Regions from separate parts of the Sphingomonas sp. GW821-FHT02B09 genome, predicted to be linked through region 2. Evidence: riboswitches for the same ligand, from Rfam matches in the RefSeq annotation. Region 2 holds a riboswitch; each other region holds the start of a gene.
The links. A riboswitch is a leader RNA that binds a small molecule or an ion and turns the genes downstream of it on or off. The one in region 2 is predicted to bind cobalamin.
Positions count from the first base shown of each region.

Region 1: linked by a shared signal. The riboswitch ahead of AC07U4_RS00750 (TonB-dependent receptor) and the one ahead of cobW (cobalamin biosynthesis protein CobW) in region 2 are both predicted to bind cobalamin.
Region 3: linked by a shared signal. The riboswitch ahead of AC07U4_RS15005 (TonB-dependent receptor plug domain-containing protein) and the one ahead of cobW (cobalamin biosynthesis protein CobW) in region 2 are both predicted to bind cobalamin.

Region 1 covers NZ_JBWKVV010000001.1:164,121-174,480, reverse strand. Annotated here, with positions in the region: gene AC07U4_RS00760 (sensor histidine kinase) at 1-639, shown strand, start outside; gene AC07U4_RS00755 (hypothetical protein) at 795-1,907, opposite strand; cobalamin riboswitch at 2,465-2,700, shown strand; gene AC07U4_RS00750 (TonB-dependent receptor) at 2,868-5,039, shown strand; gene AC07U4_RS00745 (PepSY domain-containing protein) at 5,092-6,483, shown strand; gene AC07U4_RS00740 (hypothetical protein) at 6,617-7,420, opposite strand; gene AC07U4_RS00735 (DUF2306 domain-containing protein) at 7,417-7,866, opposite strand; gene AC07U4_RS00730 (LytTR family transcriptional regulator DNA-binding domain-containing protein) at 8,022-8,765, opposite strand; gene glsA (glutaminase A) at 9,010-9,939, opposite strand.
Region 2 covers NZ_JBWKVV010000003.1:297,503-307,862, forward strand. Annotated here, with positions in the region: gene AC07U4_RS15785 (peptidylprolyl isomerase) at 1-571, shown strand, start outside; gene queA (tRNA preQ1(34) S-adenosylmethionine ribosyltransferase-isomerase QueA) at 568-1,602, shown strand; gene AC07U4_RS15795 (EF-hand domain-containing protein) at 1,602-2,060, shown strand; gene tgt (tRNA guanosine(34) transglycosylase Tgt) at 2,402-3,538, shown strand; gene AC07U4_RS15805 (hypothetical protein) at 3,540-3,728, shown strand; gene AC07U4_RS15810 (DUF5818 domain-containing protein) at 4,063-4,266, shown strand; gene AC07U4_RS15815 (hypothetical protein) at 4,263-4,538, shown strand; gene AC07U4_RS15820 (metallophosphoesterase) at 4,540-5,673, opposite strand; gene AC07U4_RS15825 (hypothetical protein) at 5,724-5,930, opposite strand; gene AC07U4_RS15830 (response regulator) at 6,111-6,482, shown strand; cobalamin riboswitch at 6,722-6,952, shown strand; gene cobW (cobalamin biosynthesis protein CobW) at 7,133-8,176, shown strand; gene cobN (cobaltochelatase subunit CobN) at 8,186-10,360, shown strand, end outside.
Region 3 covers NZ_JBWKVV010000003.1:117,886-128,245, reverse strand. Annotated here, with positions in the region: gene kdpB (potassium-transporting ATPase subunit KdpB) at 1-1,641, shown strand, start outside; gene kdpC (potassium-transporting ATPase subunit KdpC) at 1,691-2,257, shown strand; gene AC07U4_RS15020 (DUF4118 domain-containing protein) at 2,254-4,914, shown strand; gene AC07U4_RS15015 (response regulator transcription factor) at 4,914-5,597, shown strand; gene cobU (bifunctional adenosylcobinamide kinase/adenosylcobinamide-phosphate guanylyltransferase) at 5,691-6,212, opposite strand; cobalamin riboswitch at 6,241-6,444, shown strand; gene AC07U4_RS15005 (TonB-dependent receptor plug domain-containing protein) at 6,581-8,512, shown strand; gene AC07U4_RS15000 (aminotransferase class I/II-fold pyridoxal phosphate-dependent enzyme) at 8,512-9,483, shown strand; gene cobO (cob(I)yrinic acid a,c-diamide adenosyltransferase) at 9,483-10,085, shown strand; gene AC07U4_RS14990 (ABC transporter substrate-binding protein) at 10,082-10,360, shown strand, end outside.

The DNA.
Region 1 (10,360 bases), on a different contig from region 2:
GCCACCGCCGATCGGCTGATTGCGGGCGTGGCACCCGACCTCGCCCCGGGGATCGCCGACGCGCGGCTCGCCGTCGCCGCGCTCGCCCGTCGCGCCGCCGAGCTCGAGCAATTCGTCGAGAGCTACAAGGGGTTCAGCGAGGCGCCGACGCTCGTCCGTACCCCCATTGTGGTGGACGAATGGCTTGGCCGCGTCATCCACCTATTCCGCGCGACGCCGCACGGTGAGACCGCGCGCGTCGACATCTCGGTCGCGCCCGAGATGCCTGCGATCGACGGCGACGCGGCACTCCTCACCCAGGTCTTCCTCAACCTCCTAAAGAACGCCGCCGAAGCGGCCCCGGCCGGTGACGGTGTCGCCATCCGCGTCACCGCCGCGCTTGGGTCCGACGGCGAGATCACGCTCAGCGTGTCGGACGGGGGACCGGGCGTGCCCGCGCATTTGCTCCACGACGTCTTCCTCCCCTTCTTCACGACCAAGCGCACAGGCACCGGCATCGGCCTCAGCTTCGCCCGACAGGTGATTTTGCTTCACGGCGGACAGATCGGCATCGGCGAACAACAACCCAGTCGAATCGAAATTCGGCTACCCCCGCACGCGCGAGACCGGGGTGCAGGCTTGATCGACAAGATGGCATGAACCACATTCGGAGAGACGACCCAGTTACGGAAATTCTCGAACAGTTTTCGGCTTCCTACCTTCGGCCGCTCGTTCGTCTCCCCGGTCTGACCGCTTCTGAAGACTGACTTTATGGCTTCGAACGTCAGGACGTGGGCGCGAACAGAAGCCCACCGCTACGGTGTCACCTTATCCTTCGCGCCGGACAGGGTTTCTCTTTTGGCCTCTTGCTGGACATCGATGGCCCGTAATCGGTAGCGGCCCGGCGGCAGCATGAGGGCAATGTCCTCGCCGGGGCGGATCGCTACCCGGTCCATCGGCACGGCGGAGGTTTGTTCGTCCTCGGGCCTGGCTTCGATCACGCGCCAGCCTTTCATCGGGTAGAGTTCCGCAGGGATGCTGACCAGCATGTCGCCCGCCGCGATCCGCCAGACGGGGCGGCCGCGAGCGAAACGGGCGGAAGGGTGATCGATGACGAGGTCGAACGTGCCGGCGGGTTCGTCGGCCGGGAGGACGGCAAGCCGGCGAACCTTGCCGCCACCGCGGCAGGTCGTCTGCGAGATGGTGAGCGGATCGATCCCGGTCTTGGCTTTGAGGCGCGTCGCCATCCAGCGGTCGCCCTTGGCTGTAGGTACTTCCGTCGCGTGGTGATACCCGACATGGACGATCATCTTGACGCCTGGATGGGCATCGATCCAGGCGGCGAGAGCGGTCGCCTGCGCCTCTTCACGCCGGGCGATGCTCTCCGACGGGGACATCTTGGCGTCCTGATCATTATGCGGAGCTTCGTAGGGAACGAGACTGTAATCCAGTCGCTTCGCCATCCGTCCCAAGCGGCCGAACTCCGCTTCGCCGAGATAATAGCCATCTTCATCTTCGAGTTGTGCCGGGCTCGGCTTACGCATGAAGGAGGGATAGTATTCTGGCGGAGTGCCCGGTTCCGGGTTGGAAAGCGCTTCGATCGCCAGCGCGGAATAACCCTCGGCACGCAAGGGAGCAAGCAACTCCGTTGTGAAGCCGCGGTGCTCGGAACGTTCGTGGCTTTCGTTGATAATGACCAGCGACGTCTTGCGGGCCTGCTTCACTATCTCGTCTCTCGCGTCCCCGGCGCCCATTGCTGGAGCACAGGTGGTCGGTTGATAGTCGTCGCTGGTCGCGGCAATCAGATCCTCGCGTCCAAACAGGCTGAGGGTCTGCAGATTGGGGTCACCCGTCAGCGGGTGTTCCGCATCGACGCTGGCGAGTGCCTTGAGCCTGAAGTCGTTCAGGGTTCCCTCCTTCGGCGTCACCGTCGCGTAAGGCTTGATTAGAACGACGCCGCTTGCCTTCGGCGCAGGATCAGCCGCCCTGACGGTAGCGAGCGGAACTTAGGCCGTTGCGACGGTGGCGCACAAGGCGGTAGCGGACAGTAGCGTCTTGCGACTAACCATCTGGCAACGAAACATGATGCGATGATCTCCCAGCGATGCGTCCTCGTTCTTGAAAGCCGCAAGGTGGAGGGTAACAGGGCTGATCGGACCGTCAATCAAGGTGAACACTGGGCAACTGCTGCCCGGATGCCTGTAGGCGCTCGCCTTCAGATAGCTGTCGTCTTACTGCGAGAAGTTGGTGCTTTTCGATGACACTGCGATCTAGACTCGAACGACCAGAGAATCCGAAAAGTGGCACTGTTACCGGGTAGACCCAAGCGCGGTCATTCCCGCCCCCTTCGGTGGCTCCCGAACTTCCGACAGTCATAAAGGGGGCCGTCTCTCCGTCTGGACCTTTGCGATCGTAGCGTCGTCCGGTTGCACGACGGTTTCCGCCGATATACACAGTCATCGTCGACCTGTTCCATGCGAGCGGGCCGGCATGATCGCGTCGGTGCCCCGAGAGGGGCTTAATAGGGAACGCGGTGAAGGTGGTTCGCTGCCTGAATCCGAGGCTGTCCCTGCAACTGTAAGCGGCGAGCGCGATGCATATCGCTTCTTCCTGCACGGAAGGGGCAGCCACTGGGCCGGACGTAAGTCAGCGGGCCTGGGAAGGCCGTGCATCGTGTGATGACCCGTGAGCCAGGAGACCTGCCGGCGTCTGGTCGCTCTTGCCTGGCCCAGGGGGTGGCCGCGGCACGGTACTCCGTCGAGCGACGACGTGTGCGGTGGGGACCGCACGGGCATGCGTGCCGGTCGCGATGGCGTCCGGCCGGCGCGGATGTCGGCCGTTCGCGGAAGGTCCCTGCCGGGTTCGCTCGACGCCCGGGGATTATCGTAATGCCGTTCCTGTCATCCCGCCTCGCGTTCGCGGGCGCTTTGCTGTCGCCCGTCTTCGCAGGTCCGCTCGACGCCCAGTCCACGGCCACCGCCGGCGACGAGGACATCCTGATCGTCGGCCAGAATAGCCGTGACGCGCTCACCGAACCGAATACCACCGCGAGCCGCCTGGGCCTCACGCCGCTCGAGACCCCGGCAACGATCACGGTCATCGACGGCGCGACGATCCGCGCGCGTGGCGACATGTCCGTGGTCGATGCGGAAAGCCGGGCGCCCGGCATCAGCAACGCCGGCAATCCGGGTAACGGCGGCACCGCGCTCGCCGCGCGTGGCTTCAACGGTCAGGGATCGGTGTTGCAGCTCATCGACGGCGTACGGCTGTTTCCGGCCGCCGGCACGATCACCTTTCCGACCGATCCGTGGATGGTCGAGCGCATCGACATCCTGAGCGGTCCGGCCTCCGTGCTGTACGGCCAGGGCGCGCTTGGCGGTGCGGTCAATGTCCTGATGCGCAAACCCGATACGCAGCGGACCCAGGTGGAAGGCGAGCTCGGCCATGGCTCGCAGGACAGCTTCCATGTCGCAGCGGGCGCTGGCGGACCAGCCACCGAGCGCCTCTCCTATCGCATCGATGGCAGCTATCGCCGATCGGACGGCTATGTCGATCGCGGCCGGTCGCGCAGCTATGCCGTGTCGGGTACGTTGCGCTGGGCGCCGACCGACACGCTCGTCGTCACCGCGCGCGACGACTACGGCGACCAAAAGCCGATGCGCTATTTCGGCACGCCGCTGATCGACGGCCGGCTCGTCCACGGGCTCCGGGAACGGAACTACAACACACGCGACGGCGTCATCCGCTACCGTGACAACCGTACCAGTCTGCAGGTCGACTGGACGGCGAGCGATGCGCTTACCGTCAGCAACCAGGCCTATCGCCTGACGTCCAGACGCTCGTGGCTAAACCTCGAGAGCTATTGCTGGATCGCCGCGGACGGCGCGTGCCCCAACGGCAGCGGAAACGTCGGCACCCCCGGCCGCATCCTGCGCACCGACATGACCGGGATCGTCCACGATCAGACGCAGTGGGGCGATCAGGGCAGCGTGACGCTCAAGACGGGCATCGCCGAAGGCGTCGGCAACGCGCTTGTCGTGGGTTTCGACGTCAACCTCATCAAGCTGACCTATTCGCACAATTTCGGTTCGGCCCCGCAGATTTCCGAGGTCGATCCCTTGGCTTTCGATCCCGGCCGCATCATCGATACACAGGGCATCGCGCCACGCTATCGCACGCGGACCAACGAATATGCCGTCTTTGCCGAGGATCGGCTGACGCTCGGCAGGCACGTCTCGATCGTCGCCGGCCTGCGCTACGAGCGGGACACGATACGCCGCTGGTCGATCGACTATCCGGGAGGCGTCGCTACCGAGACATTCGCGCTCGCCAAGCATCTGCACCATGCGACCTGGCGGGTGGGAAGCGTCCACCAACCGACCTCGACCGTTTCGCTCTATGCGCAATATGCCACCGGCGTGGACCCGCTGGGGACGCTGACGACCTATTCGACCGGGCAGGTGCAGTTCAGCAACGCGGTGGGCGACCAGGTCGAAGTCGGCGCCAAGGCTGTGTTCCTTGACGGCCGCGGCACCGCAACGCTGGCCGCCTACCGCATCGTCAAGAAACGCCTGCTGGCGCAACTGACCCCATCGAGCCCGATCGAGCAGGTCGGCCAGCGATCGGCCAAGGGCATCGAAGCCGCGGTGTCGCTCGATCTGCCTTACGGTATCGGCATCGATGCCAACGGCAGCGTGCTCGACGCGACGTTCGACGATTTCCTCTCGGGCGGCACGCGCTTCGATGGCAATACCCCGCCGGACGTACCCGAGACGCTCGCCAATCTCTGGCTGCGCTGGACCGCCACGCGCGCGCTGCAGGCGCGCGTCGGGTTGCGCTACGTCGGGCGCCGCTATTCGGACAACGCCAACCGCTTCCGCGTTCCCGGCTACATCACGCTCGATGCCACGCTGTCCTATGCGGTGACGCCGCACCTCGCGGTCGATATCCACGCCTATAACCTGATCGACCGGGACTATGCGATCAGCACGTACAACAACCAGCAATGGGTGCTTGGCCGTCCCCGCTCGGTCGACGTCTCGCTTCGTGCGATCTTTTAACGCCGTCAGGTGGCCGGCACCTGGCAAGATTGCCCGGCGCTGGCTCTACCTCGTGCATCGCTGGATCGGCATCGCCAGCTGCCTGTTCTTCGCCATGTGGTTCCTGTCCGGGCTGGTGATGCTCTACGTGCCCTATCCCTCCCTCTCGCCAGCCGAAAGGCTGGCTGGGGGCGAGGCGATCGACTGGGCAGCGGTAGACGTCCCGCCCCCGCTTGAGCGAGGGCGATTGCCGCAGGAGCTGCTGCTCGACATGCGCGACGGCATGCCTGTCTGGCGCGTGACGGGGTGGAACGGCACGCACACCACGGTCTCGGCGCATCGCGGTGCCGTCTTGCGACCAGTCGATGTTCGTTACGCCAGTCGGGTTGCCGGTCGCTTCGGAAACGCGCCGACGACGCACGTCGAACGACTCACTCGCGATCAGTGGACAGTCGCCGGCGGCTTTGATCGACATCGACCGCTCTGGAAGGTCGCGCTCGCGGACGCGTCCGGAACGGAGGTCTATGTGTCCTCGAGCACGGGCGCCGTAGTGCAGGCAACGACACGCCGCGAGCGTTTCTGGAACTGGATCGGTTCGGTGCCGCACTGGCTTTATCCGACGGTGCTGCGGCAGGATCAAACGGCCTGGCGTCAGGTCGTGCTGTGGGTGTCCGGCCCCTGCATCGCCGCAGCCGTCGCGGGGATATGGATTGGCATTCTGCGCACCCGTGTCGGCGCACGCCGCTTCAAGGGCGGACGCATGACGCCCTACAACGGCTGGATGCTCTGGCATCATGTCGCGGGGATGGTGGGTGGCGTCTTCCTGATCGCGTGGATATTCAGCGGGTGGCTATCGGTCGACCCCGGCCATCTGTTTGCTGGGACGGAACCGGACGGGGCGGCGATGCGTGTCTATAAAGCCTCCGATCAGATGCCGGTCGTATCGCTCGACCGGCTGCGTGCCGTCGGGGCCGGCGCGGTGACAGCGCAACTTATCGACAACGCCAGGACGCCGCTCGTGGTGCTCTCCTATCGCGATGGCCGACGATTGGCATTGGGTGCCGTAACGCTCACGCCATCGCGCCCGACCGGACAAGCCATCATCGCTGGGGCTCGTCGACTAGCAGGACCCACGCCATCGCTTACCGTTGATCGCCTGACGGCGCCCGATGCATATTGGTATGCGGTCGCGACCCTGCCACGACTGCCGGTGTTGCGGCTGCGTCTCGCTGATCCGGCACAGACCTGGTTTTACATCGATCCCGCTACCGGCGAAATTCTGAAGAGCGTCGATGCGCGGCAGCGAGCATATCGTTGGGCATTCGATCTCCTCCACAAATGGGATCTCACCGCGCTCACTCTGCACCGACCGGTTTGGGACGTACTGATCTGGCTGGCTTCCGTCATCGGCACGATCACCTCGATAAGCGGCATCTGGCTGGGATGGAAACGGCTCCGGCGATGACAGGTCCGATCCATTCCCGGCCATTCGAGTGCCCTCCCCCGCTTCTCAACTCCAGACACTGGTCCATGTCCAAGGGGGAGGCAGTGCCGCAGGCAGTTCCGCGACCAATCGGCGAAGTCTCTGGTCCGTTGCGCTACAAGGCGATCCCCGGCCCCAGGATCGCGACAAACGCTACCGTCCCGAGGATGGCAGCCACGCGCAGCAGCCAATTCGGCGGAAGGGTGGTTGTCGATGCGGCAGCCGTTGGCTTAATGAACCGACCCATGCTCAACAGGCCGGCATTACCGCCGAGTGCGACCCCAATCGACGCGCCGATCGTAGAGCGCCAGTCGCTGCCCGCAGCGAGCGCAGCAGCCGCCGAGATCACCCCTGTCGTCATCCACGCGATGACTGCATACCGCCGTGCCTGCGCAGCGACATCTGCACCGTTGAGCATGGGCGACAGCATTCCTGCGGCGACGCGAACAACGGCATAGTAACCGGCGATGCCAATAACCGCGGGCGCGACACGGGCGAGAACAGGATCGGCCACCCCGGTCATCACTCCGCGCCCGTTCCAATCGCCGATCCCGAAGACTGCGGAGAAGACGAGATAGCCGAAGGTGGTCAATCCGTTGAGCGCGAACACGATCCAACCTGCAAGCCGCCCCCTCAGCACGCCGCTCCCTCGCCAGACGAGCCAGCCAAGCGCGACGAGGATGACGTTGACCGCGGTTCCCGCTCCTGCGACGATCCGCCGGTCCCACAGCGACATGGGTTGTGGGTCGCAGCCGAAGTGGAAGGTGCTCCAGTTCGACGGATGCCCCCCCAACGCGGTGCAGGCGAGGCCATGCCCCACGCCCTCGTGCAGCGCGGCCGCTGCTACCCAGGCCAGCGCCGTCAGCGCGACGACGTCGGCGGGCGGCAGGCGCAGACCCGCGGATGACCTCGGCGTCATGCCCGCACCGTCGTAACGGTCAGGCGCGTCAGCGCCAGCCAGCCACCAGCGACGAAAAGCGCGAGGTTCAGTGCGATCATCAATGGCCAGTGGCTGCGCGGGTCGCTCATTCGGCTGACGCCCATCATAGGATTGACCAGCAGTTCGGTGACGAAGGCCATCCACACGCCGACATAGCTCATCGCCATCCGTCGCTGATGGGTGACGAGGTCGCCGGGTTCATGCGTTCGACGCCACCGACGTAGCGCCAGCAGTCCCATTGCCAGCGTAGCGAGATTGACGAGCGCGATGACGTGAAAGACGTTGGGTCGCCCTGTAAGGTCGTACATCGACAGAGCGGTGCCATTGATCGCGAGGATCGCGGCGGCATAGACTCTGCCAACGCGCCCGTGCCGCGCTGTCCCCTTGGCCAACATCAACACGGCGGCGGCGCTGACCAGCGCCACGCTTCCCATCCAAACATGCGCCGCACCGATTGTCGATATTCCTCCCATCGCCCGTCCCCTTTCCCCAATACGGGAGCGGTGATGGTCGGCGGATCGCGGTTCGGTAAGGTGTGATTGCGCCGGATAGATACAAATTTCGCGAAACCGGTTTGGCGTTACGCCCGTCCGCCGCGCTCCAGCCAGCCACGCGCACGACACAGTGCAATGCTGGTCTCGCTGACCGGCACGCGCGACCCGTCGACGAGCTGCAGCGACCAGCGCCGCCCGGTGCGCTCGCTGCCCGTGACGGCGCGATCGGCGACCCATGCCCCGCGGTGGACCTGAGCACCTTGCACGTCGGCAAGATCGCCGACCGCATCGCGGAAGCGATAATGGACCAGCAGCGTCCCCCCACCGCGTACCGCGAGGCGGCAGTAATGGTCTTCGGCCCGAACCGAGAGGAGGTCGGCCGGATCAATGCCGGCGCGGGCGAGAATGCCGAAACTCGTTGCCGGCATCGCTGGCGAGCGAGCAGTGTCGGCCACCTCGTCGTCCTGCCCGGCCGGCGTATGCCGCGCGCGCGTGGCGCGGAGCAGGACCGTGACGAAGCCCGTCACCAGCAGACCATAGGCGAACGGTTTCCAATCAACTGAGGCGTCTCCCCGCCCCATCAGGCGATAGAGCAGCAGCACCTCGATCGGGAGCAGCAAATTAAGGACGAGGGCCCCAAGCGCCGTACGGCCGGCGCTGTCACGCTTCCCCGGCAGTGATCGTCGCCAAGCGGACCAGCCGAGCATGTTTACGGCGACCAGTGCGCCCCAAAAAACCAGCGCGAGCATTAATCCGAACGCCGTAGCGACGCCAAAGGCGTCGACGATCGTGAGAATGATTGTGATACCTAACCAGATCACCGGTGGCATTGCGCCCGGCGCCGCGACGGTCGCAAGTCGTATCCTGGCGGACCCTGTCACTATAATCCTGCACCCCGGCTGGCTATAAAGGCCGCTTAGGCGCCCCATTCGCTTACGTCGATGGCCCCGCCACCATTGTGGTCACAGCCCCCGCATCGCCGGGGTGACGACCCGATTTCGGTCACTAGGGGATCGATGCTCGCGTGCCCAGCTTCGGACGATCGTTCAGGGCGATGGGCGTCAACTTCTTGCGCTAGGAAGGTCGGCCATTTGAGCTGAGCGGCGGTCCAAACACCGACCAACCGGTGCGCGCCGCCAGCATCTCGAGCGCGCGAATTCCAAGTATCGAGTTGCCGTGCTGGTCTAGATTTGGCGACCATACGGCAATGGATGCGACCTCGGGAGCGACCGCCAAAATGCCGCCGCCTACGCCGCTCTTGGCCGGCAGCCCCACCCGCACCGCGAAGTCGCCCGAGCCGTCGTAGTGCCCGCAGGTCATCATCAGTGCGAGAACCGTGCGCATGCGTTTCGCCTCAACCTGACCGGCGTCGTCCTTTCCGGCGAGCCGAGTATGAGCTAAGAAGTGACCGGCCCTCGCCAGTCCTTCGCAGTCGACCATAATCGCGCACTGCCGCACATAGGCGTCCATTACCGACTCGCTGTCCGAGCGGACGTTGCCGTGGTGGCGCATGAAGCTGAGCATTGCCCGATTGAGGTCGCCGCCTTCGTGCAACACATCGTCATCGAGCGGGACCGTATTGCCGTCGAGTTGCTCGTTGACGAAGTTGACCACCGAGTCGGGGCCGCCGCTTTGCTCTACCAGCATATCGGCGATGACGAGCGCGCCGGCGTTGATGAAGGGGTTGCGCGGTAGGCCGCTTGTTCGCTCTAAATCCACGATCGAGTTAAAGGGATCGCCGGACGGCTCGCGTCCCACCCGCTCGAATACGGCATCCCCCCGCTCGCATAGAGCAAGGTTGAGCGCTAGCACCTTCGAGATGCTCTGGATCGGGAAGGTGTCGATCGCACCCACTTGAACGACGGGGCCGTCGACGAGCACGATCGCCATGCCAAAGCCGCCCGGCTCCGCGTCGGGGTTCTTCGCGTCGGCCGAGCCCTCGATCTCCAGCGCCCTTACGTCAATCTCGTCGGCGATGGCAGTCACGATGCCGGTCAGGTCCATACGGTCACTCCAGAATGTCGTCGGCCGAACGAGCATCGCGCGAAATCGGGTGCGTTATGCGACCTTGAACTGGCGTAGCGTCAGACGCTCCCTACGGAGTAGAGCTCAATCGCTCTCGGGAACGAGGTGCAGCGGCTTACCCTACGCCGTATTCCCGATGCCTGAGTAGCACCGCCGATGATCGGTCGCTCCGCGATCGCAAAGACCCACAACCGGCCATTAAGGTAGCGCTCGCTCCTTTCCGCGACCCGCCATCAATTCATGTTTGTCGCACGTCCCTTTTCCAAGAGGATCAAAGGCAAGCAGGGTCGTTTGGGCGCAGGTGCTCGGACCCGATCGGATCCGCTGATGTAGCCTGGTTCGACAGCTAGTCATCCGTCCGGGACCATGTCCGAATGGCGAATTGACCCAAATCGATTAC
Region 2 (10,360 bases):
CGATCTGTCGGACGGCGGCCGGGTGACGATCTGGCTGCGCCCCGATGTCGCGCCGAAGATGGTCGAGCGAGTCAAGACGCTGACCCGGCAGGGCTTCTACAACGGCCTGCTGTTCCACCGCGTGATCGACGGCTTCATGGCGCAGGGCGGCGATCCCAAGGGCGACGGCACCGGCGGCTCGACGCTGCCCAACGTCGCGGCCGAGTTCAACTATCTGCCGCACGTCCGCGGCGCGGTGTCGGCGGCGCGTGCCGATGCCGAGAACAGCGCCAACAGCCAGTTCTTCATCGTCTTCCAGCCGCGGCTCAGCCTCGACAAGAAATATACGGTGTTCGGGCGGGTGATCGACGGGATGCAATATGTCGACGCGATCGAACGCGGCGAGCCGCCCGCCAATCCGACCCGGATCGTCCGCGCCTATATCGCCGCCGACAATCCCCCGCCCTACACTGCCGCGGCCGCGCCGGCGCCGGTGACGCTCGGCGCGCCGGTGACGCTGCCCGGTGCGGGCCCGGCCGGCACCGCCGCGCCCAAGCGCGCGCCCGCCGGGGCCGCGCCCGCGCGCAAGTGAGGGTCGACCTTTTCGACTTCGACCTGCCGGCCGAGCGGATCGCGCTGCGTCCGGCGGTGCCGCGCGATGCGGCGCGGCTGCTCGTCCTCGACGGCGAGGCGACGCGTGACCTGACCGTCGGCGCCCTGCCCGGCCAGCTGCGCGCCGGCGACTGCCTGGTGTTCAACGACACGCGCGTCATCCCGGCGCAGCTCGAAGGGCGGCGTGGCGATGCGACGATCGGCGCGACGCTGCACAAGCGCGAGGGGCCGCGCCGCTGGCGCGCCTTCATCCGCAACGCCAAGCGGCTGCGCGACGGCGATACGATCGACTTCGGCGCGGGGGTCGGCGCGCGCGCCTCCGATCGCGGCGAGGACGGCAGCTTCGCGCTCGACTTCGCCGGCGACGAGCCGGTCGAGCTGCTGCTCGAGCGCGCCGGCCGCATGCCGCTGCCCCCCTATATCGCCGCCAAGCGCCCGACCGACGCGCAGGATGCGACCGATTACCAGACGATGTTCGCCGCCGAACCCGGTGCGGTCGCCGCGCCCACCGCGGCGCTGCACTTCACCCCGGCGCTGATCGACGCGCTCGCCGCGGCGGGGATCGCGCACGAGACGCTGACGCTGCACGTCGGCGCCGGCACCTTCCTGCCGGTCAAGGCGGAGGACACCGCCGATCACCGCATGCACGCCGAATGGGGCCGGATCGACGCCGCGACCGCCGACCGGCTCAACGCGGTGCGCGCGAACGGCGGCCGGGTGATCGCGGTCGGCACCACCTCGCTGCGCCTGATCGAAAGCGCCGCGCGCGCCGATGGCGTCATCGCCCCGTTCGAGGGCGACACCGCGATCTTCATCACCCCCGGTTACGCCTTCCGCGGCATCGACGGGCTGGTGACCAACTTCCATCTGCCCAAATCGACGCTGTTCATGCTGGTATCGGCGCTGATGGGGCGGGAGCGGATGCAGGCGGCCTACGCGCATGCGATCGCCGCGGGCTATCGCTTCTATAGCTATGGCGATGCGTCGCTGTTGCTGCCGGCGCGATCGTGATGCTGCTCGCGCTGCTGCTCCAGGCCGCCGTCCCGGCCTCGTCCTTGCCCGCTGCGCCGGGCCAGCCGCCGGCGACCTTCGTCGTCGAGCCGGTCGGCATGGCGATCGCGGGATTCGATGCCGACGGCGACGGGCGGACCAGCCGCGCCGAGCTCGACGCGGGCGTGCGCCGTAGCTTCGCCGCGGTCGACAGCGCGCAGGCCGGCGCGATCGGCTATATCGCCTTCGCCGACTGGGCGGAGCGCTGGCTCGGCGATCGCAACGCGCTGCCGAGCCCGTTCGAGGTCGACGGCGACGGCGACAATCGGATCACCCTCGCCGAGCTGCAGGCGGCGTTCGCGCGCATCTTCGCGCGGCTCGACGTCGACAAAGACGGCTTCGTCACCCGCAAGGAGCTGCTGACGATCCGCGCCATGGCCGGCCGGACGATGGGGCCGCCCGGCAAGCGCAAGCGCTGAGACCGGTCGACATCCGCTGAGGCTGCGACTCAAACGAGATCCGTCAACCGGACTGGACTCGAGACGTCTGATAAACGCCACGTGCTCCTGCGGAAGCAGGAGCCCAGGAGTCCCGAGCGCCATAAGACGTTGCTTTGCTTGATCCTAGGCTCCTGCTTTCGCAGGAGCACTGTACTGCTCAACCGATGATGCGGACGTTCGGCGAGGTGTCGGTTTGATCCGGTGTGACGAAGGAGCGAACGCGCGAAATCTCTCAGGTCGTTCCAGCCATCGTTCCATCGCCTTGCTATCGCACCCCGACGCTCGACACCGCGCGCCGGCTTCGCCAAAGCGGGACGATCATGTCCCCGCGTTTCGCCTTCACCATCGCCGCCAACGACGGCCGTGCCCGCACCGGCTCCATCCGGATGCAGCGCGGCACGATCCGCACCCCCGCCTTCATGCCGGTCGGCACCGCCGCCACGGTGAAGGCGATGAAGCCGGCGGACGTCGCGGCGAGCGGCGCCGACATCATCCTCGGCAACACCTATCACCTGATGCTGCGTCCCGGCGCGGAGCGGGTGGCGCGGCTCGGCGGGCTCCACGCCTTCATGGGCTGGGAGCGGCCGATCCTCACCGATTCGGGCGGCTATCAGGTGATGAGCCTCGCCGATCTCACCAAACGCTCCGAGGAGGGCGTGTCGTTCAAGTCGCATCTCGACGGCACCCGCCATCTGCTCAGCCCGGAACGCTCGATCGAGATCCAGCGGCTGCTCGGTTCCAACATCGTCATGGCGTTCGACGAACTGGTGCCGACCACCTCGACGCGCGAGGTACAGGCCGCGGCGATGGAGCGCTCGATGCGCTGGGCGAAACGGAGCCGCGCCGCGTTCGACGCGGGCGGCGATCATGGCGCCAACAATGCGATCTTCGGCATCCAGCAGGGCGCGCTCGACGAGGGGCTGCGCAAGGCGTCGGCGGACGCGCTCGTCGACATCGGCTTCGACGGCTATGCGGTCGGCGGCCTCGCGGTCGGCGAGGGGCAGGAGGCGATGTTCGGCTGCCTCGACTTCGCGCCCGCGCAGCTGCCGGCGGACCAGCCGCGCTATCTGATGGGGGTCGGCAAGCCCGACGATATCGTCGGCGCGGTCGAGCGCGGCATCGACATGTTCGACTGCGTCATGCCGACGCGGTCGGGACGGACGGGGCAGGCCTTTACCCGCGACGGGCCGATCAACCTGCGCAACGCCAGATTCGCCGAGGACCAGGGGCCGCTCGACGCCGAATGCCCCTGCCCCGCCTGCACGACGTGGAGCCGGGCCTATATCCATCATCTCGTCCGGTCCGGCGAGATTCTCGGCGCAATGCTGATGACCGAGCATAACATCTGGTTCTACGAACGCTTGATGGCGGACCTGCGACGCGCCATTGCAGCCCAGGAACTGACCCTGTTCGCGAACGCGTTCCGCGCGCGCTACAAGCGGGGCAAGGGAGAGTAATATGTCGGATCAGCCCAATGAGATTCTCGCCGCGGCCGCCGCGGCCAAGGCGCAACAGGATGCCGCCGCGAACACGCGCGATCCGTCGACCAAGAGCCATTGGCCGATGCGGATCATCGGTGTCGGCATCGGCTCCGCCGCGGTGGCGGCAGCGGTGCTGTTCGCCAATTCGGGCAAGAAGCGCGACTGACCGACCCGGAGCGCGGCATTGGTTGCGATTGCAAACTTTGCATGTTGAGCGCTACCATTTGCACTTGCGAGATCGGGTGCTGCGCTGCACAAAGAGCGTGCCTTTCAGGCATCCTCTCCTAAAAACTTTTACGGCCGGTCGTCTCGATCGGCCTTTCTTTTTGTCCCGATCTCCGGCAGGTTCCAGTTACCGGGTCTGGGCGGATCGAAAGAGAAACGGCAGGAGAGGAGCCGCCGGCAAGACCGGCAACGGCCCGACCGGTTGGGCAGGGGATCGAGCCTTCGGCTCTCCCCCGCCGCCTGTTCCGGCATCCCAGCACGAGGCCCAATTCCTTATGATCGCAATCGGAACCCGGGTCGATGAAACCGGCACGTTGATCCGCGACGGCGGCGCTTTCTACCTGCGCCGCGATTCGGGCGGGCGGTTCGAGCTGGAGCTGCACCGCACCCCGGTCGATCTGGTCGAGAAGCGCGTGCGGCTGGTCGGCACGTTGGTCGGGCCGGATCTGGTCAACGCCGACGGCGTGGCCCCGGTTTGAAGACTCCGCCCCCTTCCGACGATTATGCCCGCGGCCGGCGCGACGGATTGCGACTGGCGCTGGCGATCCTCGCCGTCGAAGAGGCGAAATGGGCGGCGTTGCTCGGCGAGAGCCCGTCTTGGCGGACCAATGCGACACGCGAGGTGCGCTACAAGACGCTCCAGGTCGCGCAGACCCGCGTGCAGACCGCGCTCAACCGTCTCACGCCGAAGGGCGAAGCGGCGGCGATCGACGCCGAACTCGCCGCCGCGCTCGACAAGCTCGGCCTGTAGCTCAGCCTCCGGCCGGTACGGCGCGGAGCGTGATCCGGGTGATCTCCGGCGGCCGGCCGAGGCGTAGCGCGAAGCCCGGCCACAGACCGGTGCCGTTGCTGACGTAGAGCGTCATGCCGTCCACCGCATAACGGCCCGACACGAAGCCGCCGTTCGCGGGCCTGAACAATCGGTCGAGCCCGACGATCATCCCGCCATGCGTATGGCCGGACAGTTGCAGCGCGACCCCACGCGCCGCCGCCCGACGCGCGTTGCGCGGCTGATGGTCGAGCAGGAGGACCGGCGCGCCCGGCGGGCGGCGCGACAGTGCGGCGTCGAGATCGGGGCCGGGCTCGCCATGCGACGGCGCGGAGGCGTCGGTGACGCCGGCGAGCACCAGCCCGTCGCCGCCACGCGTCAGCACGCGATGCGCGTTCGGCAGCATGCGAAAGCCGAGCCCGGCGAGGTGCCGCATCCAGCCGCCGTAATCGAAGAAATATTCGTGGTTGCCGGGAATGGCGTAGACGCCGTCGGGCGCACGCAATCCGGCGAGCGGGGCGACGTCGGCGCGGCGCATGTCGACCGATCCGTCGATGAAGTCGCCGGTGACGACGATCAGGTCGGCCCCCGCGGCATTGGTGCGATCGACGACGGCACGGGTCCAGCGCTGCGGAAACAGACGGCTGATATGCAGGTCGGTGAGCTGGATCAGCCGGTAGCCGTCGAACGACGGCGGCAGGTCGCGCACCGCGACGGTGATGTCGCGCACGGGCGGCACGCGGATCGCCCCGGCGACACCGATCGCAGCGAGCACCGTCGCGACGCCGGCGATGCCATAGCGGGCCGCATCGGGCGCCCCCACCACCTCGCGCCGCACCAGCATCGTAGCGAGCGTGCCGAGATCGAGCACGATCTGCAGCAGCGCGAGCAACAGGATGGCGCCGAAGGCCCAGTTGAACAGGATGACGATCGCGCGCGGGAATTCCGGCGCGAACACCGATCCCGACGAGAGGCGGCTCCATAAATGATATTGCGAGGCGGCGAGCAGCGTCACCGCGACGCCGCCCTTCGCCCAGAGCGGCAGGGACAGCGGCAGCAGCCAACGGGCGATGACGTACAGGGACGGCGTCGCAAAGATCAGGTGGAAGATCGTCATTCTCCTTGCGGCACCGTGCCGCCGCTGCCTCGCAAGCGCCGTCCCGTCGCTCAGCTCGGGTGGGCGGCGCTCTCGGCGGCGGCGTCGCTGGCATCGGTCGGCGTCACCGCGACCGCGCCGACATCCGCCTCGGCCTGTTCGGCGAGCTTCATCTGCTCATAGGCGATCTCGAGATCGGCGACACCCGATCCGGTCGGCTGGATCGGCAGGTCGCCGTAGCTTTCGGCGGGGCCATTCTGATCGGTCGTGTCGGTCATCATTCTCTCCTCGTGCGCGGCGTCAACGCACCGTGCCGGGGACCGGACGCATCGCCCGTCGAACATGGGGAAAATGACCTCTATCAGGAACTTAGATCAGCATGACGCATTAGGGGCCGGTTCGGGAGACGGCGTCGCCACCTCTGGCCTGCCGGCCCCCGGATACTGCCGGGAGCGGTCATGACCCATGTGCTGATCATCGAGGATTCCTATTTGTTCGGCCAGTTCGTCGCCGACGCCGCGGTGCTCGCCGGTGCCGGCAGCACGGAGATCGTGGAGACGCAGGAAGCGGCGGAAGCGGCGGCGCAGCGCTGCATGCCGGGCATGATCATCGCCGACGTCAAGCTCGTCCACGGCTCCGGGGTCCGTGCGGTCGAGCGGATCGCCAAGGGACGCCGCATCCCGATCCTCTACGTCACCGGCTATCCCGAACGCTGCGGCGAATGCCCGCCGGGATCGACGGTGATCGAAAAGCCGGTGTCGCACGATACGCTGCAACGCTCGATCAGCCGGCTGATCGAGGATGAGGCCGCACACCTCGCGGCGCATTGACGGGGCGGGGTGGAGCCGCCGCCGGCATGATGCGGCGACGGCTCCGACAGTCCTGGAGAACTGCACACGAAGGATCGGGAGAACCCTTCCTGCTGCGCACGGGCTCTAATGGTTAACGGCGGCAAGTCGACCGGAAACGGGCTATGTACGAAACCGTACACAGCGATCGCCGTCTCCGCCCGCCTGCGCGATTGGCAAAGCCGGCGGTAGCGGCTAAGTCGACCGGCGGCGCCGGTCTCCGGTGCCATGATCGCGTCGGTGCTCTTCGCAAGAGGGCGTAAATGGGAATGCGGTGCGGGGCCTCGGCTCCAATGCCGCGGCTGTCCCTGCAACTGTAAGCGGCGAGCGACGGACACATGCCTTCCCCCCGCGGGAAGGCGGCCACTGGCAAGGGTTCGCCCGACCCGGGAAGGCCGTGCCCCGAGCGACGACCCGCGAGCCAGGAAACCTGCCGGCGATAGGGTCGCTCTTGCTTCGGTCCAGGGGATGGCCGGGGCACGGTGTTCCGTCTGAGCGACGAAGACCCATGCGGTTGGCCCGCATCGGTGCGTGGCGCGGGCGACATGCGAAGCGCCCGTCCGTCGCTCGCGCATCGGCGATATGTGGCCCCACCGTGTTCTCGTCGTCGCGGCGCTCGCGAAGGAACATCCGTGGCCGATCCACAGCTCGCCAAGATTCCCGTCACCATCGTCACCGGCTTCCTCGGCGCCGGCAAGACGACGCTGATCAGCCATCTGATCCGCAACGCCAACGGCCGCCGGCTGGCGGTGGTGGTCAACGAATTCGGCACCTTGGGTGTCGACGGCGACATCCTGAAGGGCTGCGCGATCCCCGATTGCCCGGCGGAGAATGTCGTCGAGCTGGCCAACGGCTGCATCTGCTGCACCGTCGCCGACGATTTCATCCCGACGGTGGAGACCTTGCTCGCGCTCGACCCGCGCCCCGACCATATCCTCATCGAGACCTCGGGCCTCGCGCTGCCAAAGCCGCTGCTGAAGGCGTTCGACTGGCCGGCGATCCGCTCGCGCATCACCGTCGACGGCGTCATCGCGCTGGCCGACGCCGAGGCGGTCGCCGCCGGTCGCTTCGCTACCGATATCGCCGCGCTCGACGCGCAGCGCGCCGCCGATCCGGGGATCGACCACGAGACGCCGCTGGCGGAGGTGTTCGAGGACCAGCTCGCCTGTGCCGACATGGTGCTGCTGACCAAGGCCGACCTCGCCGGGCCGGAGGGCGTCGCCGCCGCCCGCGCGGTGATCGCCGCCGAGGCGCCGCGGCCGGTGCCGGTGGTCGAGCTGACCGACGGCGTGATCGATCCCGCGGTGATCCTCGGTCTCGACGCCGCGGCCGAGGACGACATCGCCGCCCGCCCCTCGCATCATGACGGCGAGGACGAGCATGAGCACGACGATTTCGACAGCCTCGTCCACGAAACCGGCGAGATCGACGATCCCGCCGATCTGGTCGCGCGGATCGAACGGCTCGCGCGCGAGTCCGACGTGTTGCGGGTCAAGGGCTATGCGGCGGTGCGCGGCAAGCCGATGCGACTGCTCGTCCAGGCGGTCGGCGCGCGGGTGCGGACGCAATACGACCGGCCGTGGCGGCCGGGCGAGGCGCGCGCCACCCGGCTGGTCGTGATCGCCGAGCGCGACCGCATCGACCCCGCGACGATCGGGCCCGTGCTGAACGGCTGAGCCGCCACGATGCACGTCGTCTTCCGCGAGAGCCACGGCCTGGAGGAGACCGCGACGCCGCGCGATCTCGGCCAGCGACCGGCGGATCTCGTCGTCCTGTCCTTCTCCGACAGCGACCTCGGCGCATTCGCCGCGGGCTGGCATGCCGCGCGCGGCGGCGGCGTGCCGTTGCCGTCGCTGCGGCTCGCCAATCTCGCCGATCTCGCGCATCCCCTGTCGGTCGACACCTATGTCGAGCGGACGCTGGCGGGTGCGAAGGGCATACTGATCCGGCTGATCGGCGGGCGGTCCTATTGGTCCTATGGCCTGCAACAGGTCGAGGCGCTGGCGCGGGCGCAGGGGATCGCGCTGGCGGTGCTCGCCGCCGACGGGCGCGAGGACGCCGCGCTGACCGCCGCCTCGACGGTGCCGGGCTCGACGCTCGGCCGGCTCGCCGCCTTGTGCGACACCGGCGGCGCGGTCGCGGCGCAGGCGGCTCTGGCGCAGCTCGCGCTCGCCTCGGGACTGGCGGCGGGACCGGTACGCGGCGTGCGTGCGGTTCCGCCGGTCGGCGGCTGGACGCAGGCGGACGGCGTCACTTGCCCCGCGGCGCTCGCGATGCGACCGGAGGCGCGGCCGCGGGTACTGCTCACCTTCTACCGCTCCTATCTGCTCGCCGCCGATCTCGATCCGGTCGCGGCGCTCGCCGAGGCGCTGGCGGCGCGCGGCTTCGACGTCGTCCCGCTGTTCGCGCCGTCGCTCAAGGATGCGCAGGCGCGCGGCTGGATCGCACGATGGGTCAAGGCGCTGGCCCCGGTCGCGATCGTCAACGCCACCGCCTTCTCGGCGCGCGACGAGACCGAGTCGCCGCTCGACGGCGCCGACGTGCCGGTCTTCCAGGTTGCGCTCGCCACCTCGACGCAGGCCGCCTGGGCGGAGAGCGCGCGTGGCCTGTCGCCCGCCGATCTCGCGATGCACGTGGTGCTGCCCGAGGTCGACGGCCGCATCTTCGCCGGGATCGCCAGTTGCAAGCAGGATGCGGTGCGCGACCCTGACCTCGACTACGCCCGCCGCGCGCATCGCGCCGACCCCGCCCGCATCGCGGCGATCGCCGATCGCGTCGCCGCCTGGGTCTCGCTCGGGCGGACCGCGCCGGCGGCGCGGCGGCTGGCGCTGATCCTCTCCACCTATCCGGGCAAGAGCCACCAGATGGCGCATGCGGTCGGGCTCGACGCGCTCGCCTCGGCGGAGGCGATGCTCGCCGATCTCGCCACGGCCGGACATGCCGCCGCCGCCGGCGCGCCGCTGGCCGCGGCCTTGGCGGCGGAGCGGCTCTGCTGGCCGGTCGTCGCCTATCGCGCCGCGCTCGCCGCCTTGCCGCCGGGGCTGCGCGACGATCTCGCCGCAGCCTGGGGCGAACCCGAACAGGATCCCGCGGTCGCCGACGGCGCCTTCCGCTTCGCCGCGACGCTGCGTGGCGCGACGCTGGTCGCGCTCCAGCCCGAACGTGGCACGCCCGCGACCCGCGCCGACGATTATCACGATCTGTCGCGGGTCCCCCGCCATGGCTATGTTGCTTTCTACCTCTGGCTGCGCAGCCGCGGGTGCCATGCGGCGATCCAGATCGGTGCGCACGGCACGCTCGAATGGCTGCCCGGCAAGGCGGTGGCGCTGTCCGACGCCTGCTGGCCGGAGGCGCTGACCGGGTCCTTGCCGATCCTCTATCCGTTCATCGTCAACGATCCCGGCGAGGCGGCACAGGCCAAGCGCCGCACCGCCGCGGTGACGCTCGGCCATCTGCCGCCGCCGATGATCGCGGCGGACGGCGGCGTGGGTCTCGGGCGGATCGAGACGCTGCTCGACGAATTCTCCAATGCCGACGGGCTCGACCCGGCGCGGCGTGACCGGTTGCAGCGCGACATCGCCGACGAGGCGCAGGCGATCGGCCTCGCCGCCGAACTCGATCTCGCCGGCGCGGCCACCGCCGCCGAGGCGATCACCCGCATCGACGCCTTCGTCTGCGACGTGAAGGACAGCCGCTTCGGCGACGGCCTGCACGTCTTCGGGCGCGGCGCGTGCGGCGCGGCGGAGCGCGACGGCCTGCTCGCCGCGCTCGCCGGCCGCCGCGTCGCCGCCGGCCCGGCGGGATCGCCGCACCGCGGCCGTACCGACGTGCTGCCGACCGGGCGCAACCTGTTCGCGGTC
Region 3 (10,360 bases), 180 kb from region 2:
GGCGACCTGATCCCTAGCGACGGCGAGGTGATCGCCGGCGTCGCCTCGGTCAACGAGGCGGCGATCACCGGCGAGAGCGCGCCCGTGATCCGCGAGGCGGGTGGCGACCGTTCCGCGGTGACCGCGGGCACGCGCGTCATCTCCGACAGCATCCGGGTCCGGGTGACGGTCAATCCGGGACAGGGGTTCCTCGACCGGATGATCGCGCTCGTCGAGGGCGCCGAGCGGCAGAAGACGCCGAACGAGATCGCGCTGACCATCCTGCTCGTCGGGCTGACGATCATCTTCCTGATCGCCGTCGGCACGGTGCCGGGCTTCGCCGCCTATGCCGGCGGGTCGATCCCGGTGTCGATCCTCGCCGCGCTGCTGATCACGCTGATCCCGACGACGATCGCGGCGCTGCTGTCGGCGATCGGCATCGCCGGCATGGACCGGCTGGTGCGCTTCAACGTGCTCGCCAAGTCGGGCCGCGCGGTGGAGGCGGCGGGCGACGTCGACGTGCTGCTGCTCGACAAGACCGGCACGATCACGATCGGCGACCGTCAGGCGAGCGAGTTCCGCGCGGTCGCCGGGGTGAGCCCGAGCGAGCTCGCCGAGGCGGCGCTGCTCGCCAGCCTCGCCGACGAGACGCCGGAGGGCCGCTCGATCGTCACGCTGGCGCGCGAGCGCTTCGGGGTCGCCACCGCGCGGCTGCCCGACGATGCCGAGGTGATCCCGTTCACCGCGCAGACGCGCATCTCGGGCGTGCAGATCGGCGCGACCCTGATCCAGAAGGGTGCGGTCGATTCGATCCTGCGCGCCAATGCGGGCGCGGGCGAAACCGCGGCGGCGACCGAGCTGCGCCGCGCCACCGACGAGATCGCCCGCGCCGGCGGCACCCCGCTCGCGGTGGCGATGGACGGGCGGCTGCTCGGCGCGATCTTCCTCAAGGACGTGGTCAAGGCGGGCATCCGCGAACGCTTCGGCGAGCTGCGCACGATGGGCATCCGCACGGTGATGATCACCGGCGACAATCCGCTCACCGCCGCGGCGATCGCCGCAGAGGCGGGGGTGGACGACTTCCTCGCGCAGGCGACGCCCGAGGACAAGCTGGCGCTGATCCGCAAGGAACAGCAGGGCGGCAAGCTGGTGGCGATGTGCGGCGACGGCACCAACGACGCGCCTGCATTGGCGCAGGCCGATGTCGGCGTCGCGATGAACACCGGCACGCAGGCGGCGCGCGAGGCGGGCAATATGGTCGATCTCGACAGCGACCCGACCAAGCTGATCGAGGTGGTGGGGCTCGGCAAGCAGTTGCTGATGACGCGCGGCGCGCTGACCACCTTCTCGGTCGCCAACGACGTCGCCAAATATTTCGCGATCATCCCGGCGATGTTCGTCGCGCTCTACCCCGGGCTCGGCGTGCTCAACGTGATGGGGCTGGCGACGCCGCAATCGGCGATCCTCAGCGCGATCATCTTCAACGCGCTGATCATCCCGCTGCTCGTCCCGCTGGCGTTGAAGGGCGTGGCGTACAAGCCGATGGCGGCGGGGCCGCTGCTCGCGCGCAACCTCGCGGTCTACGGGCTCGGCGGGCTGCTCGCCCCCTTCGCGGGGATCAAGCTGATCGACCTCGCCGTGGGCGGCCTGGGACTGGCTTAACACGCAACATCTGCCCCTCCCGCGGGCGGGAGGGGCGAAAGGACCGACGATGACTTCCGATTTCACTTCCGCGCTCCGTCCCGCGCTCGTGCTGACGATCCTGTTCGCAGCCTTGCTCGGGATCGGCTATCCCCTTGCGATGACCGGTATCGGACAGACGCTTTTTCCCGCTCAGGCCAATGGCAGCCTCGTCACCGCCGGCGGCAGGGTGATCGGCTCGACCGTGGTCGGGCAGGCGTTCGTCAGCGACCGCTATTTCCAGACGCGGCCGTCGGCCGCCGGCAAGGGCTATGACGGGCTCGCCTCGTCGGGCTCGAACCTCGGCCCCGCCAGCAAGGCGCTGGTCGATCGCGTCACCCCCGACGTGGCGAAGCGCCGCGGCGAAGGCGTGACCGGGCCGCTGCCCGCCGATCTGGTTACTGCCAGCGGCTCGGGTCTCGACCCCGATCTGTCGCCCGCCGCGGCGCTGGCGCAGGCCCCTCGCGTCGCCCGGGTCCGTGACCTGCCGGTCGCGACGGTGCGTGCACTGGTCGAGCGCCAGGTGGAGGATTCGCCGTTCGGCGATCCGCACGTCAACGTGCTCGCGCTCAACCGGGCGCTCGACGCAGGCCGTTGAGCGACGCCGCCGCCCGCCCCGATCCCGACGCCCTGCTGCGCCACGCCGCGCAGGAGGGGCGCGGGCGGCTGAAGATCTTCCTCGGCGCCGCACCCGGCGTCGGCAAGACCTACGAGATGCTGTCCGAGGGCGCGGCGCGGGCGCGCGAGGGCGTCGACGTCGTCATCGGCGTGGTCGAGACGCACGGCCGCAGCGAGACCGAGGCGCTGACCCGCGGCTATACGATCGTGCCGCGGCGGATCGTGACGCACGAGGGCCATGGCCTCGCCGAGATGGATATCGACGCGATCCTGGCGCGGATGCCGCGGTTGGTGCTGGTCGACGAACTCGCGCACAGCAATGCGCCGGGCAGCCGCCACGCCAAACGCTATCAGGACGTCGAGGAGCTGCTCGCGGCGGGGATCGACGTCTATTCGACGGTCAACATCCAGCACGTCGAGAGCCTCAACGACGTCGTTGCCGGCTTCACCCGCGTGCGGGTGCGCGAGACGGTGCCCGACCGCATCCTCGAACTGGCCGAGATCGAGGTCGTCGATATTCCGCCCGACGAGCTGATCGAGCGGCTGAAGGCGGGCAAGGTCTATCTGCCGCAGGAGGCAACGCGGGCGCTCGCGCATTTCTTCTCCAAGACCAATCTGTCGGCGTTGCGTGAGCTGGCGCTGCGCCGCGCCGCACAGGCGGTCGATGCGCAGATGCTCGACCATGTCCGCGCGCTCGGCGTCGGCGGCACCTGGGCGGGCGGCGAGCGCGTCGTCGTCGCGGTCAGCGAGGCGGCGGGAGTCGAAACGCTGGTCCGCGCCGCCAAGCGGCTCGCCGACGCGTTGCACGCGCCGTGGACCGCGGTGTTCGTCGAGACGCCGCGCACGCAAGCGTTCGCCGCGGCGGAGCACCGCCAGGTCGCCAAGGTGATGACGCTCGCGACGCAACTCGGCGGCGCGGCGGCGGCGGTGCCGGCGCAGACCGTGCTCGCCGGGCTCAAGGCCTATGTCGGCGAGGCGCGCGCGACGCAGCTCATCGTCGGCAAGTCGACGCGCTCGCGCTGGTTCGAGCTGCGCCACGGCTCGATCGTCGACCGGCTGGTGCGCGAGGCGCCCGACATCGCGATCCACGTGCTGCCGATGCCCGCCGCGGCGCGTGGCCGCCGGGCGGCGCCGGTCGATCGCTGGGGCAGCCGCGGCGGCTATGTCTGGACCGGCGCGATGGTCGCGGCGGTGACCGGCGTCGCCAGCGCGCTGTTCCACATCCTCGACCTCGGCAACGTCGCCTTGCTCTATCTGCTGCCGGTGATGATGGCGGCGAGCCTGTTCGGCCTGTGGACCGGGCTGTTCGCCGGGCTCGCGTCGAGCATCGCCTATAATTTCTTCTTCCTGCCGCCGACCGGCACGCTGACGATCAGTAATCCCGAAAACGTCGTGTCGGTGCTGGTGCTGCTCGGCATCGCGATCGCGACCAGCCATCTGACGGCGCGGGTGCGCGCGCAGGCGGACATCGCCGCGGCGAGCGCGCGGACCAATGCGGCGCTCGCCGGCTTCCTGCGCCAGCTCACCCGGCTGAACGATCCCGTCGCGGTGGCGCAGGCGATCTGCGACGAGGTCGGGCAATTGTTCGGATTGCGCACGGTGATGCTCGTCGCCGAGGGGGCTGGGCTGGCGGTGCAGGCGGCGAACGGCAGCGACTATCGGCTCGAGACGATGGAGATGGCGGCGGCGCAATGGGCCTATGACGGCGGCGCGCCCGCCGGGCGCGGCTCGGCGACGCTCGCCGCCTCGCAATGGTTCTTCCAGCCGCTGGTAACCGGCGAGCGGACGCTCGGCGTGCTCGGCCTCGCCAACGAGGCGGGCGGCGATCCGCTGCGCCCCGACCAGATCCCGCTGTTCCTGAACCTGATCGAACAGGCGACTTTGGCGCTCGAACGGCTGCGGCTGGAGATCGAGACGCGCGACCTCGGCGCGATGCGCGAGCGCGAGCGGTTGCGCACCGCGCTGCTGTCGTCGGTCAGCCACGATCTGCGCACGCCGCTGACCGCGGTGATCGCGGCGGCGGCGCAGCTGCACCATGGCGCCACCCCGGATCTGATCGCGACGATCGAGGGCGAGGCGGCGCGGCTGCATCGCTTCGTCGCCAACCTGCTCGACATGGCGCGGGTCGAGGCGGGGGCGCTGACGCTGCGCATGGAGGCGGTCGATCTCGCCGATGCGGTCGCCGGCGCGGCGCATGACGCCCGCCGTGCGCTGGACGGACATGCGGTGCAGCTCGACGTGCCGCCCGACCTGCCGCTGGTCCGCGCCGACCAGCAATTGCTCCACCATTGCCTGCTCAACCTGCTCGACAATGCCGGCCGCTATGCCGATCCCGGCACGCCGATCCGCGTCGAGGCGCGCCATCGCTACGGCGTCATCCTGCTGTCGGTCGAGGACGAGGGGCCGGGCCTGCCGCCGGGGCGCGAGGCGGAGGTGTTCGACACCTTCCGCCGCTTCGCCGGTTCGGATCGCGCGATCGGCGGCACCGGCCTGGGGCTGGCGATCGTCAAGGCGTTCGCCGCGGCGATGGGTATCGGCGTCGAGGCCGCGAACCGGCAGGACCGGCCGGGCGCGCGCTTCAGCCTGTCCTTTCCGGCGGCATTGATCGTGCGCGACATGGTGGAGGAAGGCGACTGATGGCGGCCAAGATCTTGGTGGTGGACGACGAACAGCCGATCCGCCGGCTGATGCGCAACACGCTCGAACGCGCCGGCTATGCGGTGGTCGAGGCGATCAACGGCCGCGAGGCGCTGGCCGCCGTCGCCGCCGAGGTTCCCGACGCGGTGCTGCTCGACCTCGGCCTGCCCGATCGCGACGGGCTCGAACTGGTGCCGCTGATCCGCAAGGCGGGCGACGCGGTGATCCTCGTCGTCTCGGCGCGCGACGCGACCGATCAGAAGGTCGCGGCGCTCGATCTCGGCGCCGAGGATTATGTCACCAAGCCGTTCGACGGCGAGGAATTGCTCGCCCGGCTGCGCGCGGCGCTGCGCCACCGCGGCATCGATGCCGCGGCGACGAGCGTGATCCGCCGCGACGGGCTGGAGATCGACCTCGACCAGCGCCTCGTCCGGCGCGGCGGCGAGGCGTTCCACCTGACGCGCAAGGAACATGACGTGCTCGCGGTGCTTGCCCGCCACCCCGGGCGGGTGGTGACGCACCAGCGAATCCTTGCGGCGGCTTGGGGCGGCGACGACGATCCGCGGGTGGAATATCTGCGCATCGTCGTGCGCAACCTGCGCCTGAAGCTGGAAGAGCCGAACGCGACCGGGAGCGTGATCGCCAACGAACTGGGCGTGGGATATCGGTTGCTGGTGGGGTGAAAGAGGGGGGCGACCGTTCGCCCTGCGCTCGTCGAAGGGCAGGTGGGTCTCACCGTGCTTCGACAGGCTCAGCACGAACGGGTCAGGGGCGGATCAGTCCCTCCCCGGAAACGCCTGTAACGGCAGCACCATCCCGGCGGCGACGAAATAGACCTCGCGCATCGCAGCGGCGACCTGCTGGTTGAGCCGGCCGGCGGCGTCGCGGAAGGCGCGGCCGAGCGGATGGTCGGGGACGATGCCGAGCCCGACCTCGTTGCTGACGACGAACAGCGGCAGCGGGGTCGCGGCGAGCGCGGCGAGCAGGGCGTCCGACCGCGCCGCGACGTCGTGCTCGCCGAGCATCACGTTGGTCAGCCAGAGCGTCAGGCAGTCGATCAGGATCGCGCCATCCTCGATTGCGGCAACCGCTTCGGGCAGCGCGAGCGGGCATTCGACGGTCGTCCAGCGCGTGTCGCGGTCGGCGCGGTGGCGGGCGATCCGGTCGGTCATCTCGCCGTCCCACGCCTCGGCCGTGGCGAGATAGTGGAGCGGGCCGGCGCAGCGCTCGGCGGCGGCCTGCGCCAGCCGGCTTTTGCCCGAGCGGGCACCGCCCAGGAACAGCGTCTTGGCTGCGATCATCTTGCCTTCGTCTCCGCGGGGTTCTAGGGGCGCCGATGCGACAGGTTCCCAGAGATGGGATGAAAAGGGAACCCGGAAGCGAGCCTTGCAGCTCGTCAGCCGGGGCTGCCCCCGCAACTGTGACCGGCGAGCCCTGCTCCCCGCGCGCCACTGGATCATCCCGATCCGGGAAGGCCGGGCAGGGCGACGACCCGCGAGCCAGGAGACCTGCCCGTCGCGGTTGTCCTTCGTCCGGACGGGGTGTGCCGGCGCGATCGAGGGTTTCCTCGCGAGACGACGATGTTGGGGGCGTTGCGCGGCGGACAGACCGGTTCCGGCGAAATCGCGGTGCGTGCTCCCGTTGTTGCAACGAGGGGGAAACCATCGTGAAGAACTACGCCTGTCTCATCCTGCTGCCGTGCATCGCGGCCGCGACACCTGCCTTCGCCCAGACCGCGCAATCGACCAGCGGCCTCGAGCAGGTCGCCGACGCCGGCAGCGACATCCTCGTCACCGCCAATCGCGAGGCGCGACCCGCGTCCACCGTCGGCCAGGCGGTGACCGTCCTCGACACCGCGACGATCACCCAGCGGCAGGCGGTGGTCGTCGCCGATCTGCTGCGCCAGACGCCGGGCGTCAGCGTGACGCGCAACGGCGGCGTCGGCACCGCGACCTCGGTCAACATCCGCGGCGCGGAGAGCGACCAGACCGTCGCGCTGATCGACGGGATCAAGCTCAACGATCCCTCGTCGCCGGGCGGCGGCTTCGACTTCGGCGGGCTGCTGATCGGCAATATCGCGCGGATCGAGGTGCTGCGCGGCGCGCAATCGGTGCTGTGGGGCAGTCAGGCGATCGGCGGCGTCGTCAACCTCATCACCCGCCAGCCGACCGAGCAGGTCGCGGTCAACGCGCGCGTCGAGGGCGGCTGGCACGAAACCGGGCAGGGCTTCGCCAACGTCTCTGGCAAGATGGGGCCGGTGTCGGCGAGCCTGGGCGGCGGTTATTACACCACCGAGGGCATCTCGGCCTATGCGCCCGGCACGGAGCGCGACGGCTATCGCAATTATGCGGCCAACGGCAGCCTCGGCATCGCGTTGGCGCCGACCGTCTCGGTCGATGTGCGCGGTTTCTATTCCAACGGCCGCACCGATATCGACGGCTTCCCGCCGCCCACCTTCGCCTTTGGCGATACGCGCGAATATGGCACGAGCGAGCAATGGACGGGCTATGCCGGACTCAATGCGGCGCTGTTCGACGGCCGGTTCCGCAACCGCTTCGGCTATGCGCATACCGATACCGACCGGCACAATTACGATCCCGACGGCACGCCGACCGAGACCTTCGCCGGCAAGGGGCGCAACGACCGGATCGAATATCAGGGCGTCGCCGATCTTGGTTCGGCGGTGTTCGCCACCTTCGGCGCGGAGCGCGAGGTGTCGCGCTTCACCACGGCGAGCTACGGCGGACCGGTGACCCGGGGGCGGGCGCGGATCTTCAGCGTCTACGGCCAGCTCGCGGTGACGCCGGTCGCCGGGCTGACCGCGACCGGCGGCGTGCGCCACGACGACCACAGTATCTTCGGCGGAGCGACGACCGTCTCGGCCAGCGGCGTCTATTCGCCCAACGATGGCGCGACCACGTTCCGTGCAAGCTATTCCGAGGGGTTCAAGGCGCCGACCCTGTATCAGTTGCAGAGCGAATATGGGAATGCGCGGCTCAACCCCGAACGCTCGCGCGGCTGGGATGCGGGCGTGGCGCAGAAGGCGCTCGACGGCGCGGTCGAGGCGAGCGCGACCTATTTCCGCCGCACCTCGTTCGACCTCATCAACTTCGTGTCCTGCGACACGTCCGTGGGGATTTGCGCCGACCGGCCGTTCGGCACCTATGACAATGTCGCGCGGGCAAGGGCGCAGGGCGTGGAATTCGCGCTGACGCTGCGCCCGGTCGAGGCGCTGACGGTCAGCGCCGCCTATACCTATCTCGATGCCAAGAACCGTTCGACCGGCACCGCCAATGCCGGCCGCGACCTGGCACGACGGCCGGATAACAGCGTGTCGGTCAACGCCGACTATCGCTGGCCGTTCGGGCTGACCACCGGCGCGACCGTCACCGCGGTGGGGGACAGTTTCAACAACGCATCCAACTCGCAACGGCTCGACGGCTATGTCGTCACCGACCTGCGCGCGTCCTTCCCGATCGTCGATCATGTCGAGGTCTATGGCCGGATCGAGAATGCGTTCGACCAGCGTTATCAGACGATCCTGCAATACGGTCAGCCGGGGCGCGGCGCCTTCGGCGGCGTCCGCCTGACCTATTGATGATCGACCCGCGCGCCCCTGTCCCGCATCCCTGGGCCACCTTCTGCGCCCATGGCGGGCGGGTGGCGGCAGCGTGCGCGGCGTTCGGCGGCGCGGACTGGATCGACCTGTCGACCGGCATTGCGCCATGGTCGTGGCCGGTCGACACGCTGGCGGGGCTCGATCGCCTGCCCGAGCCGGCGGAGATCGCGGCGCTGGAGGCGGCGGCGGCGCGGGCGTTCAGCGTTGCCGACCCCGCGCAGGTCGTCGCTGTGCCGGGGACCGATCTGGCGATGCGGCTGCTCGCGCCCCTGATCGGCGCGCGCGCGCCGGCGGTGCGGCATCCCGGCTATGCCGGGCATCGCGCGGCATGGCCGGAGGCGGAACTGGTGGCGGAGGGGCCGGGCGACCACGACCTGTTCGTGCTGGCGAGCCCGGCCAATCCCGACGGGCGCGTCGCCGACCCGGTGGATTTGCTGGCTGCGCCGATGACGTTGGTGCTCGACGAGGCCTATGCTGATCCCGCGGCTGGTCTGTGCCCGCACGCGTCGGACCGGCTGATCGTGTTGCGCTCGTTCGGCAAATTCTACGGCCTGCCCGGCTTGCGGCTCGGCTTCGTGGTGGCGGGCGCGCGAATCGCCGGCGGGCTGCGTGCGATGCTCGGCGACTGGCCGGTGTCGTCGCCGGCGGTCGCGATCGGCACCGCCGCCTATCGCGATATCGCGTGGCGGCGTGCGCAGGCGAGCCGCATCGTCGAGACGGGCGCGCTGCTCGACACGGTGCTGCACGAGGCCGGGCTGGCGCTGGCCGGCAGCGCGCCCTTGTTCCGGCTGGTCGCCTGCAACGATGCCGCGCGGCTGTTCGGGACGCTCGCGCATCATGCTATCCTGACCCGCCCCTTCGCCGACCGGACCGACCGGTTGCGCATCGGCCTGCCGCGCGGCGCGGCGGCGCTCACCCGCCTCGCCGCGGCCCTCGAGGAGTATCGCTGATGACCGACGACTATGCCCGCCACAACGCCCGCATGGCGAAGGTCGCCGCGGCGCGCGAGAAGATGCAGGCGCGCCGCACGCTCGAACGCGGGCTGCTGATCGTCCACACCGGCAACGGCAAGGGCAAGTCTTCCTCTGCTTTCGGGATGGCGATCCGCAGCATCGGCTGGGGGCTGAAGGTCGCGATCCTCCAGTACGTCAAAGGTAAATGGGAGACGGGCGAGCGCAATTTTTTCGAGGCGCACCCCGATCTCGCCACCTTCGAGGTGATGGGCGAGGGCTTCACCTGGGACACGCAGGATCGCGCGCGCGACATCGCCGCGGCGCAGGCGGCATGGGAGCGGTCGAAGGCGATGATCCTCGATCCCGAGATCGATTTCGTCATTCTCGACGAGCTCAACATCGTGCTGCGCGACGGGACGCTGCCGATCGACGATATCGTGGCGTTCCTGAAGGAGCGGCCGTTGACCAAGCATATCTGCATCACCGGCCGCCACGCCAAGCCCGAATTGCTGGCGATCGCCGATCTGGTCACCGAGTTCGGCGAGGTGAAGCATCCGTACAATGCCGGGTTCAAGGCGCAGAAGGGCGTCGAATATTGATCCGGCCGCTCGCCGTCGCGCTCGCCGCACTGCCGCTGGTGTCGGCGGCCCCGCCGCCGCGGTCGCCGCGGATCGTATCGATCAATCCGTGTATCGACGCGGTGCTGATGCACGTCGCCGACCCCGCGCAGATCGCCGGGATCAGCCATTATTCGCAGGACCCGCGTGCGACCTCGATCCCGCTGGCGCAGGCGATGCGCTTCGCCGCGACCTCGGGGACGGCGGAGGAGGTGGTGGCGCTGGCGCCCGACATGGTGCTGACCGGCCCGCACGTC